3 regions of the Streptomyces sp. NPDC047525 genome follow, and region 2 is predicted to be linked to each of the others. Evidence: riboswitches for the same ligand, from Rfam matches in the RefSeq annotation. Region 2 holds a riboswitch; each other region holds the start of a gene.

Region 1 (4,822 bases), on a different contig from region 2:
AGGCGGGCGGCGCGGTCGAAGGCGAGCGCGCCGCCCCAGTCGTGACCGACGAGGACGGCCTCGGCAAGGCCGAGGGCGTCGAACCAGGCGTCGAGATGGCGTGCGTGGTCGTCGAAGGTGTAGGCGAGGTCGGGCTTGCCGGATTCGCCCATGCCGATGAGATCGGGAGCCAGGAGGCGGCGGCCGGGCGCGGCCACACCTGGCAGGACGTTCCGCCAGAGGTGGGACGAGGTGGGGTTGCCGTGGAGGAAGACGAACGGCAGTCCGTCGGGGTCGCCGGACTCCCGGTAGTGGAGGGTGGATCCGAGGACGGGGAGGGTGGGCATCGCGGGGTCACTTCGCTTTCAGGGCAGGGAGTCGGAGGCCGTGAGCCAGAAACAGGGAGTCAGACACAGGGAGTCAGACGCAGGGAGTCACAGGTTCAGGCTCAGGGCGCGTTCGACGGTGATCTCGATGACGGCCAGGTCCGGCGGGGCGGGCGGGGCCGCGCGGTAGCGGACGGTGTAGCGGCGGACCGCTTCGGCCAGGCACACGGGATCGTCGGTCACGGAGGCCCGGCCTTCGAGGGTGATCCACCGGAAACCGTCCGCCTGGCAGAGGGCGACCCGGGACATCGGGCCACCCTCCGTCACGTTGCGGGCCTTGCGGGCCCCCGCCCGCGTGGTCACCCGCGCCAGGCCGGCGGCAGCGTCGAAGGTGAAGCGAACGGGGGTGACGTGCGGCGTGCCGTCGGGGCGCAGGGTGGTGAGGGTGGCCGTGTGGGGGCGAGCGAGGAACGCCCGCGCGGTGGCCGGGAGTTCGGCTGCCTGGCTCACTTCTTCTTCACGCCTTCGTTCCAGATCAGCTTGGCGATGTTCGGCTTCACGGCCGTGGTGATCACGCCCATGGCCCGGTGGACGTACTCCCGCTCCCCCAGCTCGCGCAGCATGCTCGCCGCCAGGTCGGCGCGTGCGGTGAAGACGCCGTCGGCGCTGGTCTCGGCCGTGTGGTAATCCGTGACGACGGAGTGCTCGAAGAGGCCCGACGGACGGACGAGGGTCCAGTCGAGGTCCGCCTCCCGGATCACGGCCTCCATACGGCGCATGTCCTCGTGGAGGGTGCGGCCGAGCCGTCGGTTCACCAGCGGGTCCAGGACGTGGTTGAAGAAGTGCGCGCCGGTGGGGCGCCAGTTCGGGTCGGCGATGCTGGAGCTGACGGCGAGCAGGCGCTTGATGCCGTGGCCCGCCATGGCCTCGGTGATGGCCGTGGCGCTCGCCGAGTACGTGGTGACGGCCTCCTTGCTGAATCGTGCGCCCAGGGCGGAGAGGACGGCGTCCGTCCCGCCGATCGCGGCATCGACGGCTGCCGGGTCGGTGGCGTCGGCGACGGCGACAGTGAGGGCGGGTCGCGGGGTGAGTGAGCCGGGGCGACGGGTCACGGCGACGACCTCGTGGCCGGCGGCGATGGCTTGGTCGGTGAGGTGGCGGCCGGTCGGTCCGTTGGCGCCGAAGACTGCGATGCGCATGGTGTCGGGACATCCCTTCGTGTGGTTCCTGGAACGCCCTTGACTGTCCCGATCCGTGTGCGCAGGCTCAACGCTGATGAATAACGAAGCCCCTGCTCCAGCCCGCACGCGAGGCCGCCCCCGCGGCAATCCGCCGACCCGTGAATCGATCGTCTCGGCCGCCCGTGCGCTGTTCTTGGAGCGCGGCTACCGACGTACCACTCTGCGTGCGGTGGCAGGAGCCGCCGGAGTCGATCCGGCGCTGATCGCCTACCACTTCGGCTCGAAGAAGGGGCTGTTCGCGGATGTGATGCAGTTCCAGTGCGCCAACGCGCTGACGGTGGACCATGTCCTCGGCGGTGACCCGACCACCCTTCCCGAGCGTCTGATCGACGCGGTGACGGGTCTGTGGGAGGACGCCGATTTCCTGGCGCTCACCGCCCAGGGCGACGAGGCCGCCGAGGTGATCCGTGAATACCTGGAACGCGAGTTGCTGGCCCGGCTTGTTGAATTTCTCGGCGGCCAGGACGCGACCGCCCGCGCCACCGCCGTGACGACGATCCTCGGCGGCCTGATCTACACCCGCTACCTCAACCCGCTCCCCACCCCCGCCGCCCTCACCCCGTCCGAGGCCCGCCACGTCCTGGTCCCCGCGCTGCGCGCGGCCCTGACCCCCAGGCCACGCACCGCGTCGCCCCGGGCCGACGGACGGCTGGGAGCGCGGTCTTCGGCGTAGCGAGGGTGCGACCGGAGAACGGCGAAGGGGTGGGCCCGGCCGTCCCAGGCCAGGCCCACCCCTCAGGCACGCACGCCACCGCCCGTGGCGCCGCGCCGCTCTTTGGTTGGCGCACTCAGGTGCGCGTCACCGTGTTGTCGCATTCAGGTGCGCGTCACCATCGGTACCAGCGGCCCTTGCGGCCGCCGCTCGCAGCGGGCCTGATCACGAAGCCGAGCAGCCACACCACCAGCAGGATGACCGCGACCCACCACAACGCCTTCAGCGCGAATCCCGCACCGAAGAGGAGCAGGGCCAGAAGAAGTACCACGATAAGGGGAACCATTGTTATCAACCTCCAGACGACCGTGTGCTCCCATCCCTGCCGCGCAAACACACAAGAAGCCTGTTTCCCACACAGGTTGAAGGGATCCGATCCCGATCGCGGTCATGATGTTTGGCGGGCAGCTGAGCGGCCAGACGTACCGACAGAACATGACGTCGATGCCAAGGGAGCGTGAGCGGACCATGACCGCCAACGAGAAGGCCAAGGCGAAGACCGAACAGGCCGGCGGCGCAGCCGCGCAAGCCATCGGACGCGCGGTGGGCAACGAAAGCCTTACTGCCAAGGGGCACGCCCTGCAGATGAAGGGCGACGCACGCGAGGCCAAGGAAAAGACCAAGGACATCGGCAAGCATTAACACCCTTTCCACTGCACGTCGTTGGGGCGGCCCCTCCTTGGGGCCGCCCCAACGGCGTTTGGTCAAACGGAAGAAGACAACGGAAGCGGCGGCCGGTCATCACCCGCCCATGAACCGCCGTCGGCCCTCACCTGGGGCGATCAAACTGCTGTTGATGACGATACGCCCGTTTTGACACGAAGAACGACCTCCGCAATATGTCCGTCTTTGAGTTAGAAAGCCACTCCTTTATGTCATTGGCGGAGTATATGCAGTCGTCCCCAATTCAGTGAAACGGGTCACACCGGCAGCCGATCCCGCAGGAGCCACTGAGCGCATTTCCGTTCCACGCAAAGAAAGTTGGGCTTTTCGATCAAAGAGGGCAACGGGCTCCGGTCGACGGCGGCCGGGCCTCGCACATTTCTATTTGAATTCTGGCCTTGTTCGGTCCGGTCTTTCTCGCCTAACGTCACCGTCAATCCGGACGGAACGCCGAATCCTGCCGCTGTCCGGAAACCCTCCACCCACTCACATACGCCCGGCAGGAGCGGGGGACCCAGGTAAGCCGCCGATCCGGATTCCGGAACGGCTCGGGGTGAAGTCGCCTTTGCAGTGCGACCGGACATCTCCCGTCCGAACCCGACAGCTCACCTCGTAGGCGACGGAGAGGAAATTCGTCATGCCTGCAAAGGGAAAGCACCGCCGTCCCAAGTCCAACTCGCTCACCCGGGGTATCGCCGCCGCAGGCACGGGCGGGGCCGTGCTCGTTCTCCCGGTGCTCGGCGCGACCACCGCCGGCGCGGCGGAGGCGGCCGCGGCCGCCAAGCCCGCCGCGGCCCCGAAGACCTACGTCGTCGTCGCGGGCGACACCCTCTCCAAGATCGCCCGAGAGCACTCCGTGAGCGGCAGCTGGAAGAAGCTGTACGAGGACAACCGCAGCGCCCTCGGCGACGACCCGAAGCTGATTCGCCCCGGTGTCCGGCTCACCCTCGACAAGGAGGACTCGGGCAAGCCCTCCAAGGCATCCGGCGAGCGGGCGGACCGCTCCGAGCGCAAGGACGCGGTCGAGCCCGCAGCCGCCCCGGCGAAGAAGTCCTACGCCAACAACCTCGACGGCTGGATCAAGGAGTCGCTCGACATCATGGCCGAGCGCGGCATCCCCGGCTCCTACGAGGGCATCCACCGCAACGTCATGCGCGAGTCCTCCGGCAACCCGCTGGCCATCAACAACTGGGACTCCAACGCCACCGCCGGAACTCCCTCCAAGGGGCTCCTGCAGGTCATCGCCCCCACGTTCTCCGCGTACCACGTGCCCGGGACGTCACTGGACAGCTACGACCCGGTCGCCAACATCACCGCCGCCTGCAACTACGCGGCCGACCGGTACGGCTCGATCGACAACGTGAACGGCCCGTACTAGACCTGATCCCTGTTCGTCTGAAGGACGTCCACCTGCGGCAGAGAACGGTGCCGATGGTGGGCGTCCGCCGTCTCCGCGAGCCTGGGGCGGCCCAGCGCGCGATAGGCCGTGACGAGGAGTTCGTTCGCCAGTGCCTCGCGCGCCGGGTCGCCTGCGGACGCCCAGTGCAGGTCGCGGCCCAGCAGAAGGGCCTCCGTCGGGTCGCCCGCCGAGCAGCGGCGGCGGGCCTCCTCCAGGGACTCCCCCAGGGACTCGGCGTCGTCGAACAGGCCGTACATGTACGTCGCGAACTTGTACTCGTCGGCCCCGTTGTGGGCCGGGCGGCCCAGCGCGGAATCGCCCGACGCGAGTGCGCCGGCGCCGTCGAGCGTGGTGATCCGGTCGGGGTCCACGGGCGGGACCGCCGTGTCGTACGCCCTGGAGTAGGCGAGGCCCGTCTCGGTGCGCTCACCTGTCTCGACGGCGGTCAGCGCATCACGCAGCAGGCCCAGGCGCGAGCGACGGGCCGACACCTCGTCGTCGT
Region 2 (4,822 bases):
CCGGCTCGGCGTAGGCGGCGGACGCGAAGGACGCCCACAGGCCGAGCGCGCACACGAGGAGGGACGAGAGGAGCCAGCAGAGGCTGAGGCCGGGGGATCGGAGGGCGGAGTCCGATGCCGGGTGGCTGTCCAGCGCCAGCCAGCTGTCGGTGAGTTCGCGGGCCTTGCGGTCGCTGCGGATGCCGGCCACGACTCCGTAGACGCAGGGGGCGATGGCTCCCAGGCCCAGGATCGCGCAGAGCGGGACCATGACGATGGCCATCACATCGTGGTCCTCGATCATCTCCAGCGGCACCGTCAGGAGCGCCCAGCCGATGACGCAGCCGAGCCCGAACAGCCAGAGCAGCAGGATCCGGTGCAGGCCCAGGATCCGCCTGCGCAGTTCCTCGAGCGCCATGCCGCGGTCGTGCAGGAGCGCGTTCCGGTCTGGCCAGGTGCGCAGATAGGCAGGTGGCGGGGGCGGCGGCAGCGTACGGCGGGGCATGCCCCTGACAGTACCTGCGGGGGCCGAGCGGCTCCTCAACCCCCTTCCCCGCCGCCCTCTGCGGGCCCTTCATGGCACCCGCAGGACGTCCTCACGCCACCCGCGTCGCCCCCGCGAAGGGCATCTGGCTGATCGGCGCGAGGCGCACCGGTGCGCTCGGGTTCGGGGCGTGGATCATCTGGCCGTTGCCCACGTAGAGGCCGACATGGCTGATGCCCTGGTAGAAGAAGACCAGGTCGCCGGGCTGGAGTTGGGAGCGCGGGATCCGCTCGCCCGCGGCGATCTGCGCGTACGTCGTGCGCGGCAGATCGACCCCCGCCGCCCGGTAGGCGGCCTGGGTGAGCCCGGAGCAGTCGAAGGCGTCGGGGCCGGTGGCGCCCCATACGTACGGGCTGCCGAGCGCCTTGTGGGCGTACGAGACGGCCGCTGAGGCACGGGAGTTGGGAGCCTTGGCCGTACCGCCCGTCATGCCGTCGCGGGCCGCCGTACGGGACGCCCTGTCATCGCCCGAGAGCTCCGCGCGCTGGTCGCCGGTGAGCTGCGACAGGAGCCGCTTGGCCGTGTCCAGCTTTCCGTTGACCGTCTTCTTGTGCTTCTTCAGCTCCGCCTGGCGGGACTTGAGGTGCGCGAGGGTGTCGTCGGCCTCGGTGTGCAGCTGGTCGATCTCCTGCAGCTGTTTCTGCACGCCGGTGACGGCCGCGGCCTGGCGGCTGTCCGCCCGGTCGGCGAGCGCGGCGCGCTCGAGGTACTGGTCGGGATCGGAGGAGAGCGCGAGCTGGACGGCCGGGTCGATGCCGCCGCTGCGGTACTGCGCGGCGGCGATCGAACCGAGGCCCTCGCGCGCCGAGTTGAGCTTCTCCGTCTTGCGGGCCGCCTCGTCGCGCAGCTCGCCCAGTGACTTCTCGGCGCTCTGGGCCTTCTCCTTGGCGCCGTTGTACTTCTCGGTGGCGATCTCCGCCTCGCGGTAGAGCGCGTCGACCTTGGACTTCACCTCGGCCGGGCTGAGTCGCGGGTCGGCGTGTCCCGTCCCGTCGAAGGCGGTGGCTGTCGCGGCCCCGGCGAGGGCGATGGTGGCGGCGGTGCGGGCCGTATGGCCACTGAGCGAGCGCTGTTTGGGCTTGCGGTGCGCTGCCACGAAGGGGGCTCCTTAAGGGTCCGGCGGCGGCCCGCACAGGGGGAGCGGACCGCCGCCGGATTCTCGGCGGTGGTGTCCGACTGCCGCCCCTGGTCCGGGCGGCGGTGGGGAGCCGGGCACCTGACGAAGGACGCTAAACCTGGGCGTCACGGGTTGGTGACGGAATGTGCGCAACTGACGGAAGTGTTCTGGAAGGTGACCGTAGGTGACTGCGCCATTCGCCGGGCCGCACGTCCTTCGCGTACGCGCGTGACCGATGCGGCGCTTGTGCCCCACCTGGCTACGGAGTGGTGATAAGGCCCCGGCTAGGCTCCGGAACCATGGACGTTCTCACCCATCTCTTCGTCGGCCTGCACATCATCGGCATCGCCTCCCTCCTGGGCGGCTTCCTCACCCAGATGAAGCAGATGGGCCAGGGCACGGCCCGCTTCAACCCGGCGATGCTGCACGGCGCGCTGACGATGCTCGTCACGGGCGTCATCCTGGTGGGCCTCAACCAGGCGGACGACAACCCGGTCAACAACCTCAAGATCGGCATCAAGATGGCCGTGCTGATCGTGATCCTCGCGCTGGTCTATGTGAAACGGGACGAGGAGAAGGTGGACAAGGGGATGTTCGGCGCCGTCGGGCTGCTGACCGTCGTGAACATCTTCATCGCGGTGCTGTGGACCTGAGCCGACCCGCGGAAGCAAAGAGATGGCCCTCCACGCGCGCGTGGAGGGCCATTTTCTTGTGCTGCGTCTCGTGTGACGGTTACGCGGGCCGCACCACGCTGTGGATCGGCATGTAGTAGATCGACTCGACGCGGACGTTCGCGCCCGGCTTCGGGGCGTGGATCATCTTGCCGTCGCCGATGTAGATGCCCACGTGGCTGATGTCGTCGTAGAAGAAGACCAGGTCACCCGGCTTGGCGTCGGCGGTCTTCACGGTCGTGCCGACCTTCACCTGGTCCCACGTCGTACGCGGCAGGGAGATCCCCGCGGCCTTCCACGCGTCCTGGGTGAGCCCGGAGCAGTCGTAGGAGTCGGGGCCGGTGGCGCCCCACACGTACGGCTTGCCGATCTGCGCCTCTGCGAAGTTGATGACCTTCGCGGCCTTCGTCGCGTAACCGCTGTCCGTGTCGCCGGAGCCGGAGCCGGAGCCGGATCCGGAACCCGTGCCGCCGGAGCCGGTGTCGGAACCGGAGCCGGAGTCAGGGGTCTCCTTGTTCTCCTCGCGCTCCTTCGCCGCGGCCTCTTCCGCCGCCTTGCGCTTGGCCTCCGCCTCGGCCTCCTGCTTGCGGGCCAGCTCGGCGGCCTTGCGCTTGGCCGCCTCTTCCTTCTTCTTCTCGATCGCCGCGAGCCGCGCCTTCTCCTCGGCGGTCAGCTCCGAGAGCATCGTGCGCGCCTGGCCCAGCTTCTTCTGGACGGTCTGCTTGCTCGTCCTGAGATCGTCCCGCGAGTCGCTCAGCGTCTCCAGGCTCTTGGCGGCCTTGGTGCGCTGCTTCGTCGCCGAGGCCTGCTCCGTCTGGTAGTCGTCGACGGCCTTCTTCTGGCGCGCGGTCAGCCGGTCCGACAGGTGATTCTGGTCGAAGTACCCCTGCGGGTCGTCGGCGAGCATCATCGTGGCGGTCTCGGAGACGGCGCCGGTGCGGTACTGGGCGGCGGCGAACGCGCCCAGCTCCTGGCGGGCCTCGTTCAGCTTGTCGGTGCGCTTGGCCACGTCGTCGAGAAGGGTGTCGACCTTCTTGCGCTGCTTGTCGGTGCGCTCCTTGGCCGAGTTGTACTTCTGCGTGGCCACGCCCGCCTGGTGGTAGAGGTCGTCGACCTTTTTCTGGACCTCTTCGAGGCTGGGCTTCTGCGGCGCGGACGGTGCGGCTTGCGCGCTCTGTGACAGGAGAGCCACGGAGGTGAGGGCCGCCGTCGTGATGCCGAGGGCGGGGGTGGCGCGTAGGCCGGCAATGCGGGTCCGCGGCTTGCGGTGCGACGCCAAGGGAGGCGACTCCTTCCGTAGACCGCCTACCGGGTTAGCTGTCGGGTTCGGGCGGATGGTTCCGGAAGGTTGCCCTACAGTCCCGTACTTCGTACGGGACCGATTCACCCCAAGTTCTTGGTGGGTCCCCGGTTCCGAGGAGATCGAACTCGGCGGAGGCCACCCGTTCCCGGCGGGGTTCGCCGGTGGGAGTACGAGCGGCCCGCGGAGCACGCTAGCCAACTCGTGTGGTCCGTGTGAAGGTTGATGTTCGATATGCCCGATACATTTTCGTTACTTTACGAAGCTCTTGACGCGGGCACGCCGTGCCATGGCGGAGCGTGACCGTTCGCGCTCGGGGCGTAGGCATGTGACGTGGCCGGAACCCGGGGCGGGTTGTCAGTGGGGCCGCCTAGACTCGGGAGGCGATGAGCAGCCTCTTTGATGACAGCTTCCTGGCGGACCTCAAGCCCTCGCGGGCTTCGGAGGAAGAGCACCCGCCGCCGCCCGAGGACAGTGCCCCGGAGTCCATTCCGGATGATCTGTTCGACGGGAAGTTCGACGCGCCCGCACCCCGGGACACGCACTATCGCGGCGGCGCCCCGCGCCCCGTGATCGACCCGGCGGCCCTGCTCGACGGGCTGAACGAGAACCAGCGCGCGGCCGTCGTGCACGCGGACGCCCCGCTGCTCATCGTCGCCGGCGCGGGCTCGGGCAAGACCCGGGTCCTGACGCACCGCATCGCGTATCTCCTGGCCGAGCGGCACGTGCACCCGGGGCAGATCCTGGCGATCACGTTCACGAACAAGGCCGCGGGCGAGATGAAGGAGCGCGTCGAGCAGCTCGTGGGGCCGCGGGCCAACGCGATGTGGGTGTCGACGTTCCACAGCGCTTGCGTGCGGATACTGCGCCGCGAGTCGAAGACGATCGGCTTCACCTCCTCCTTCTCGATCTACGACGCCGCCGACTCCAAGCGCCTGATGGCACTGGTCTGCCGCGATCTGGACATCGACCCGAAGAAGTTCCCGCCGAAGTCCTTCAGCGCCAAGATCTCGAACCTGAAGAACGAGCTGATCGACGAGGAGACCTTCGCAGGCCAGGCCGCCGACGGCTTCGAGAAGACGCTCGCCCAGGCGTACGCGATGTACCAGTCGCGCCTGCGCGAGGCGAACGCCCTCGACTTCGACGACCTGATCATGACGACGGTCAACATGTTCCGCGCGTTCCCGGACGTCGCCGAGCACTACCGCCGC
Region 3 (4,822 bases), on a different contig from region 2:
CGCGCGGTACGAGGCCGCGGAGGCCGACGCCTTCATCGGGGGTGATCTGTACGCCGTGCAGGACACCCCGCACGGCGTGCGCGTCATCGTCGGTGACGTACGGGGCAAGGGGATGGGCGCGGTGGCGGCCGTCGCCGTCGTCATCGGGGCGTTCCGGGAGGCTGCCGAGCAGGAGGCCACGCTGGAGGCGGTGGCCCAGCGGCTTGAGCGTGCCCTTGCGCGCGAGGGCACGCGGCGCGACGGGCTCGACGCCTTCGAGGGGTTCACCACCGCCGTCCTCGCGGAGATCTCGCACGGCGACGGCCTGGTGCGCCTCATCAACCGCGGGCACCCGGGACCGCTGCTCCTGCGCGGCGACGGGCGGCTGTGCATGCTGTCCGCGACCGAGCCCGCGCTGCCGCTGGGGATGGGCGACCTGGGCGCCTGGCCGGACCGTGCGGACGAGACGGAGTTCCCGCCGGGGGCGATGCTGCTCCTGTACACCGACGGGCTCTCCGAGGCGCGTGACAGCCGGGGGGAGTTCTACGACGCGGCCACCCGGCTCGGGGGCCGCATCTTCCCCGGACCCAACGGCCCGGACGCCCTGCTCGCCACGCTCACCGAGGAAGTGCGCAGGCACACCGGGGGCGGCACGACCGACGACATGGCGCTGCTCGCGGTGCGGCGGCCGTTGGCGACGGGTGATGCCGGGACCGAGGGCGGGGTCGACGCGGAGATCGATGTCACCGGCCGTGACTGAAGAACACCACTCCGCATAACAACTGACGTACTGTCAAGGAAGTGTGAAGCTCCGGTGTGTGAAGAAGTGGCGTCAACTCGCCCCGTTCCGCACCCCCGTGTCCCGTTAAGTACGGGCCAAAGCCGTTAACGATCAGTCGGAACGGCTTGGAATACGACCCTGCTGTCTATTAACGTTCGATAACGCAGCGCGGTCGTCCCAGCCGTCACTCGAGTCGGCTCCGCGCGCACGCGCCTAATCCCGAAAGGGAGCCGGGGAACCACTAATTGGGGTGAATCGGGCATCTGTGCATCCGTGCCAGATGTTCGTAGGAGACCTTCCTGCTCCGAACCCGTCAGCTAACCCGGTAGGCGAGAAGGAAGGAAAGGAGTGCGCCCCAGTGGCGTCCAACCGCCCTGCCCCCCAAGGCGCGTACGTACCGAATGACGACGACTTCGGTGGGTACGAAGACAGTTCCTGGGAGGAATGGAATCCCACCGAGGAGTCCATTCGCCCCGTCCGCGGCAGGCACCGCGTCCACAAGCGGGGCGGTGGCGGGCTCGCCCGCAGCTCCACTGTTCTCGGCGTAGGCGTCATCGCCGCAGTCGGCGCGGGCGGCATCGCCACCGCGCAGGGCGGCAAGCCGCCGGTCTCCATCGAGATGCCGGACCTGTCGGCCGTCACGGACTCGCTGCCGGAGGCCAAGTCGCTTCCGGGCGTGGGGTCCTTGATATCCGACGACTCCTCCGACTCCGCCGCCGCGGACAACGGCGTGACGGTCGCCGCCGCGCCCCTGAGCGCCGCCGGAGTCAGCACCGCCGACGCCGAGCAGGGCACCACGGACGCCGGAGAGGCACTGCGGGCCCGCATCATGGAGCAGGCGGAGAACCAGCAGGACCAGGCGGACGACGCGGTCCAGAAGGCGGCCGAAGAAGCCGCCGTCAAGCAGGCCGCCGAACAGGCCGCCGCCAAGCAGACCGCGGCCGAGAAGAAGATCGCCGCCGAGAAGGCCGCCGCGAAGAAGAAGGCCGAGGCGGAGGCCAAGGCCAAGGCCGAGGCGGAGCGACTGGCCAAGCTCGCCAAGAGCTACACCCTCCCCGTCGCCTCGTACACGCTCACCGGCACCTTCGGTCAGCCCGGCTCCATGTGGTCCTCCGGCTACCACACCGGCCTGGACTTCGCCGCCCCGACGGGCACGCCCATCAAGGCCATCCACTCCGGCACCATCAAGGAAGCCGGCTGGGCGGGGGCGTACGGCTACCGCACGATCCTCGAACTCGACGACGGCACCGAACTCTGGTTCTGCCACCAGTCCTCGATGAACGTCAGCGCGGGCCAGAAGGTCACCACCGGCGAGACCATCGGCCGCGTCGGCGCGACCGGCAACGTCACCGGCGCGCACCTCCACCTGGAGGTCCACCCGGGCGGCGACTCCACCGGGGTCGACCCGGCGGCGTGGCTGCGCGGCAAGGGCCAGTCCCTCTGACGAAGCCCCAGAACCCCGGCGGTCCTGGCGACAACCCCCCGACGCCAGGGCTGCCGGTCGGGCATGCCCGCTTCAGCCCGTACCCGGATCGCTTTACGGAATTCCGCGGTCCGCAAGGGCGTTGATCCCCGTATGACTTCTCTCCGCAAGCTTGGCTCGTCCGACCTCGAGGTCTTCCCGCTCGCCCTGGGCGGCAACGTCTTCGGCTGGACGGCCGACGAGGCGCAGTCCTTCGCCGTCCTCGACGCCTACACCGCCGCGGGCGGCAACTTCATCGACACCGCCGACGTCTACTCGGCCTGGGTGCCCGGCAACAAGGGCGGTGAGTCCGAGACCGTCATCGGCGACTGGCTCGCCGCGCGCGGCAACCGCTCCGACGTCGTGCTCGCCACCAAGGTCGGCGCCCACCCCGATTACAAGGGCTTGTCGGCGAACACCATCAAGTCCGGTGCCGAGGAGTCGCTGCGCCGTCTGCGCACCGACTACATCGACCTCTACTACACGCACTACGACGACCCGTCCGTCCCGGTCGAGGAGATCATCGGCGCGCTCGACGAGCTGGTCACGTCCGGCAAGGTGCGCGCGATCGCCGCCTCGAACGTGAGCGCCGACCGGCTCCAGGAGTTCCTCGACTTCTCCGACCGCGAGGGCCTCGCGCGCTACTCGGCGCTCCAGCCGCACTACAACCTCGTCTCGCGCGACACGTACGAGGGCACCCTTGAGCAGGTCGCCTCGCGCTCCGGCCTGGCCGCCGTCCCGTACTACGCACTCGCCTCCGGATTCCTGACCGGCAAGTACCGCCCGGGTGCGAAGGTCGACAGCGCGCGCGCCGAGGGCGCGGGCAAGCACCTGGAGACGGAGCGCGGCCCGCGGGTGCTCGCCGCCCTCGACCGGATCGCCCAGGAGCGCGGCGCCGAGATCGCGACCGTGGCCCTCGCGTGGCTCGCGGCGCAGCCGACGGTGGCGGCGCCGATCGCTTCCGCCCGTACGGTCGAGCAGCTGCCCGCGCTGCTCGCGGTGGGCGAGTTCGAGCTGACGGACGCCGAGGTGTCGGCGCTGAGCAAGGCTTCCGCCTAGAGGCCTCAGCCGCGGTAGGGGTTGTACGCGGGGTAGGGCATCGCCGGTTGTGCGTACGGATATCCGTAGGGGGGCTGGTGCTGCTGCGGATAGGGCTGCGCGTACGGCTGCTGCTGGTATCCGTACGGCGGCGGCATCGGCACGAACACCGGTGCCGTCGCGCGTGCCGCGTAGGCCAGGGCGGGCCGTGCCGCCTCGCGGCGCTCCCACAGCGCGTACAGCAACTCCCGCTCCCGTACGACGAAGTCGGCGCCCGCGCGGCCCTTGCGCCCACGGTGGCGAAGGAGCGCGAGAGACGTCGCGTACGTCTCGTACTGGGCGACCGTGCGCGCCGCGGCCTTGCCCTGGGTGTACGAGGCGTAGTCGCGGGCGAGGGTGCGGGCACGCATGGTGCCCAGGGCGTACGGCTCGGGCGCGGTGAGCCAGCCCGCGAGCGCGTACGCGGGCAGTTCGGCCCGCACGATGCGCAGGCCGCGCTGTCTGATCCAGATCACCAGCCAGGTGAGCAGACCGAAGGCGGGCAGCATGAAGACCGCGTACACCGCGAAGAAGCCGTAGTCCCCGAAGGCCGCCGAACCGTTCCACAGGGCGTGCAGGCCCATCGCCAGGAGGAGTCCGCCGACCGGGAGCAGGACGCGGCGCCAGTTCTGGCGCTCCGCGCTGAGCGCGGCGATGCCGAAGCCGATGCCGGTGAGCACGGTGAAGAGCGGGTGCGCGAAGGGCGACATCACGACGCGCACGAAGAAGGTCGCCGCCGTCACGGACGCGAGCCCGGTCCCGCCGTTGATCTGGTCGGTGCCGAAGGCGCTGCCGAGATACAGGATGTTCTCGGTGAACGCGAAGCCGGTGGCGGTCACTCCGGCGATCACCACGCCGTCGACGATTCCGGTGAACTCGCGTCTGCGGAAGAGGAAGACGAGCAGCACGGCCGCGGCCTTCGCGCTCTCCTCGACGATCGGCGCTATGACCGTCGCGCCGAGGGTGTCCGCGCTGGTGGGGTCGGCGGTGGCGGTGGCTATCCAGCGGGTCGCGAAGCTGTTCGCGACGATCGCTATGAGGGCGGCCGCGCAGGCGCCCCAGGCGAAGGCGAAGAGGAGGTTGCGCCAGGGGCCCGGCTGGACCCGTTGCAGCCAGCGGAAGGCGGCCACCAGGAGAGGCACGGGAAGTGTCGCGAGCCCGAGCCCGACCAGGAAGCCTTCGGTGCCGGTCTGTTCCCTGACCAGGGCCAGGATGACCAGGCCGGACAGGGCGAGCAGCGTGACCAGGGCGGCCGCGCGTATCGCCCGGCGCTGCCACCAGCGCGCGTGCCGCAGCCCGGCGGGCCCTGCGGGGGGCATCGGGTGCGGGAGCGGAGAACGGGTGGCCACCCGTTGACCCTAACGAGGGACAGGGGTGGGCCGCGACGGTGTCTCGGGCCCCGTGGCCGGTATCTCAGGCCCCCGAGGCCGGTAGCTCAGGCCTCCTGGCCGGATGTGCGGCGGAACAGCAGGTCATGGACCACGTGTCCCTTGTCCAGGCCCTGGCCCTCGAATCGGGTGAGG

Evidence for each region. A riboswitch is a leader RNA that binds a small molecule or an ion and turns the genes downstream of it on or off. The one in region 2 is predicted to bind cyclic di-AMP.
Region 1: linked by a shared signal. The riboswitch ahead of ABZ833_RS08930 (LysM peptidoglycan-binding domain-containing protein) and the one ahead of ABZ833_RS31785 (NlpC/P60 family protein) in region 2 are both predicted to bind cyclic di-AMP.
Region 3: linked by a shared signal. The riboswitch ahead of ABZ833_RS28010 (M23 family metallopeptidase) and the one ahead of ABZ833_RS31785 (NlpC/P60 family protein) in region 2 are both predicted to bind cyclic di-AMP.

What each region holds. Positions count from the first base shown of each region.
Region 1 is NZ_JBEYTL010000002.1:907,126-911,947, reverse strand. It holds gene ABZ833_RS08960 (haloalkane dehalogenase) at 1-326, opposite strand, end outside; gene ABZ833_RS08955 (TIGR03618 family F420-dependent PPOX class oxidoreductase) at 414-815, opposite strand; gene ABZ833_RS08950 (NAD(P)H-binding protein) at 812-1,504, opposite strand; gene ABZ833_RS08945 (TetR family transcriptional regulator) at 1,581-2,219, shown strand; gene ABZ833_RS08940 (hydrophobic protein) at 2,374-2,544, opposite strand; gene ABZ833_RS08935 (CsbD family protein) at 2,727-2,900, shown strand; cyclic di-AMP (ydaO/yuaA leader) riboswitch at 3,360-3,555, shown strand; gene ABZ833_RS08930 (LysM peptidoglycan-binding domain-containing protein) at 3,559-4,299, shown strand; gene ABZ833_RS08925 (ADP-ribosylation family protein) at 4,296-4,822, opposite strand, start outside.
Region 2 is NZ_JBEYTL010000013.1:68,460-73,281, forward strand. It holds gene ABZ833_RS31770 (hypothetical protein) at 1-484, opposite strand, end outside; gene ABZ833_RS31775 (NlpC/P60 family protein) at 576-1,619, opposite strand; gene ABZ833_RS31780 (hypothetical protein) at 1,940-2,293, shown strand; gene ABZ833_RS31785 (NlpC/P60 family protein) at 2,373-3,590, opposite strand; cyclic di-AMP (ydaO/yuaA leader) riboswitch at 3,598-3,755, opposite strand; gene pcrA (DNA helicase PcrA) at 3,998-4,822, shown strand, end outside.
Region 3 is NZ_JBEYTL010000009.1:409,787-414,608, forward strand. It holds gene ABZ833_RS28005 (PP2C family protein-serine/threonine phosphatase) at 1-739, shown strand, start outside; cyclic di-AMP (ydaO/yuaA leader) riboswitch at 961-1,107, shown strand; gene ABZ833_RS28010 (M23 family metallopeptidase) at 1,119-2,204, shown strand; gene ABZ833_RS28015 (aldo/keto reductase) at 2,337-3,281, shown strand; gene ABZ833_RS28020 (PrsW family intramembrane metalloprotease) at 3,287-4,618, opposite strand; gene trmB (tRNA (guanosine(46)-N7)-methyltransferase TrmB) at 4,735-4,822, opposite strand, start outside.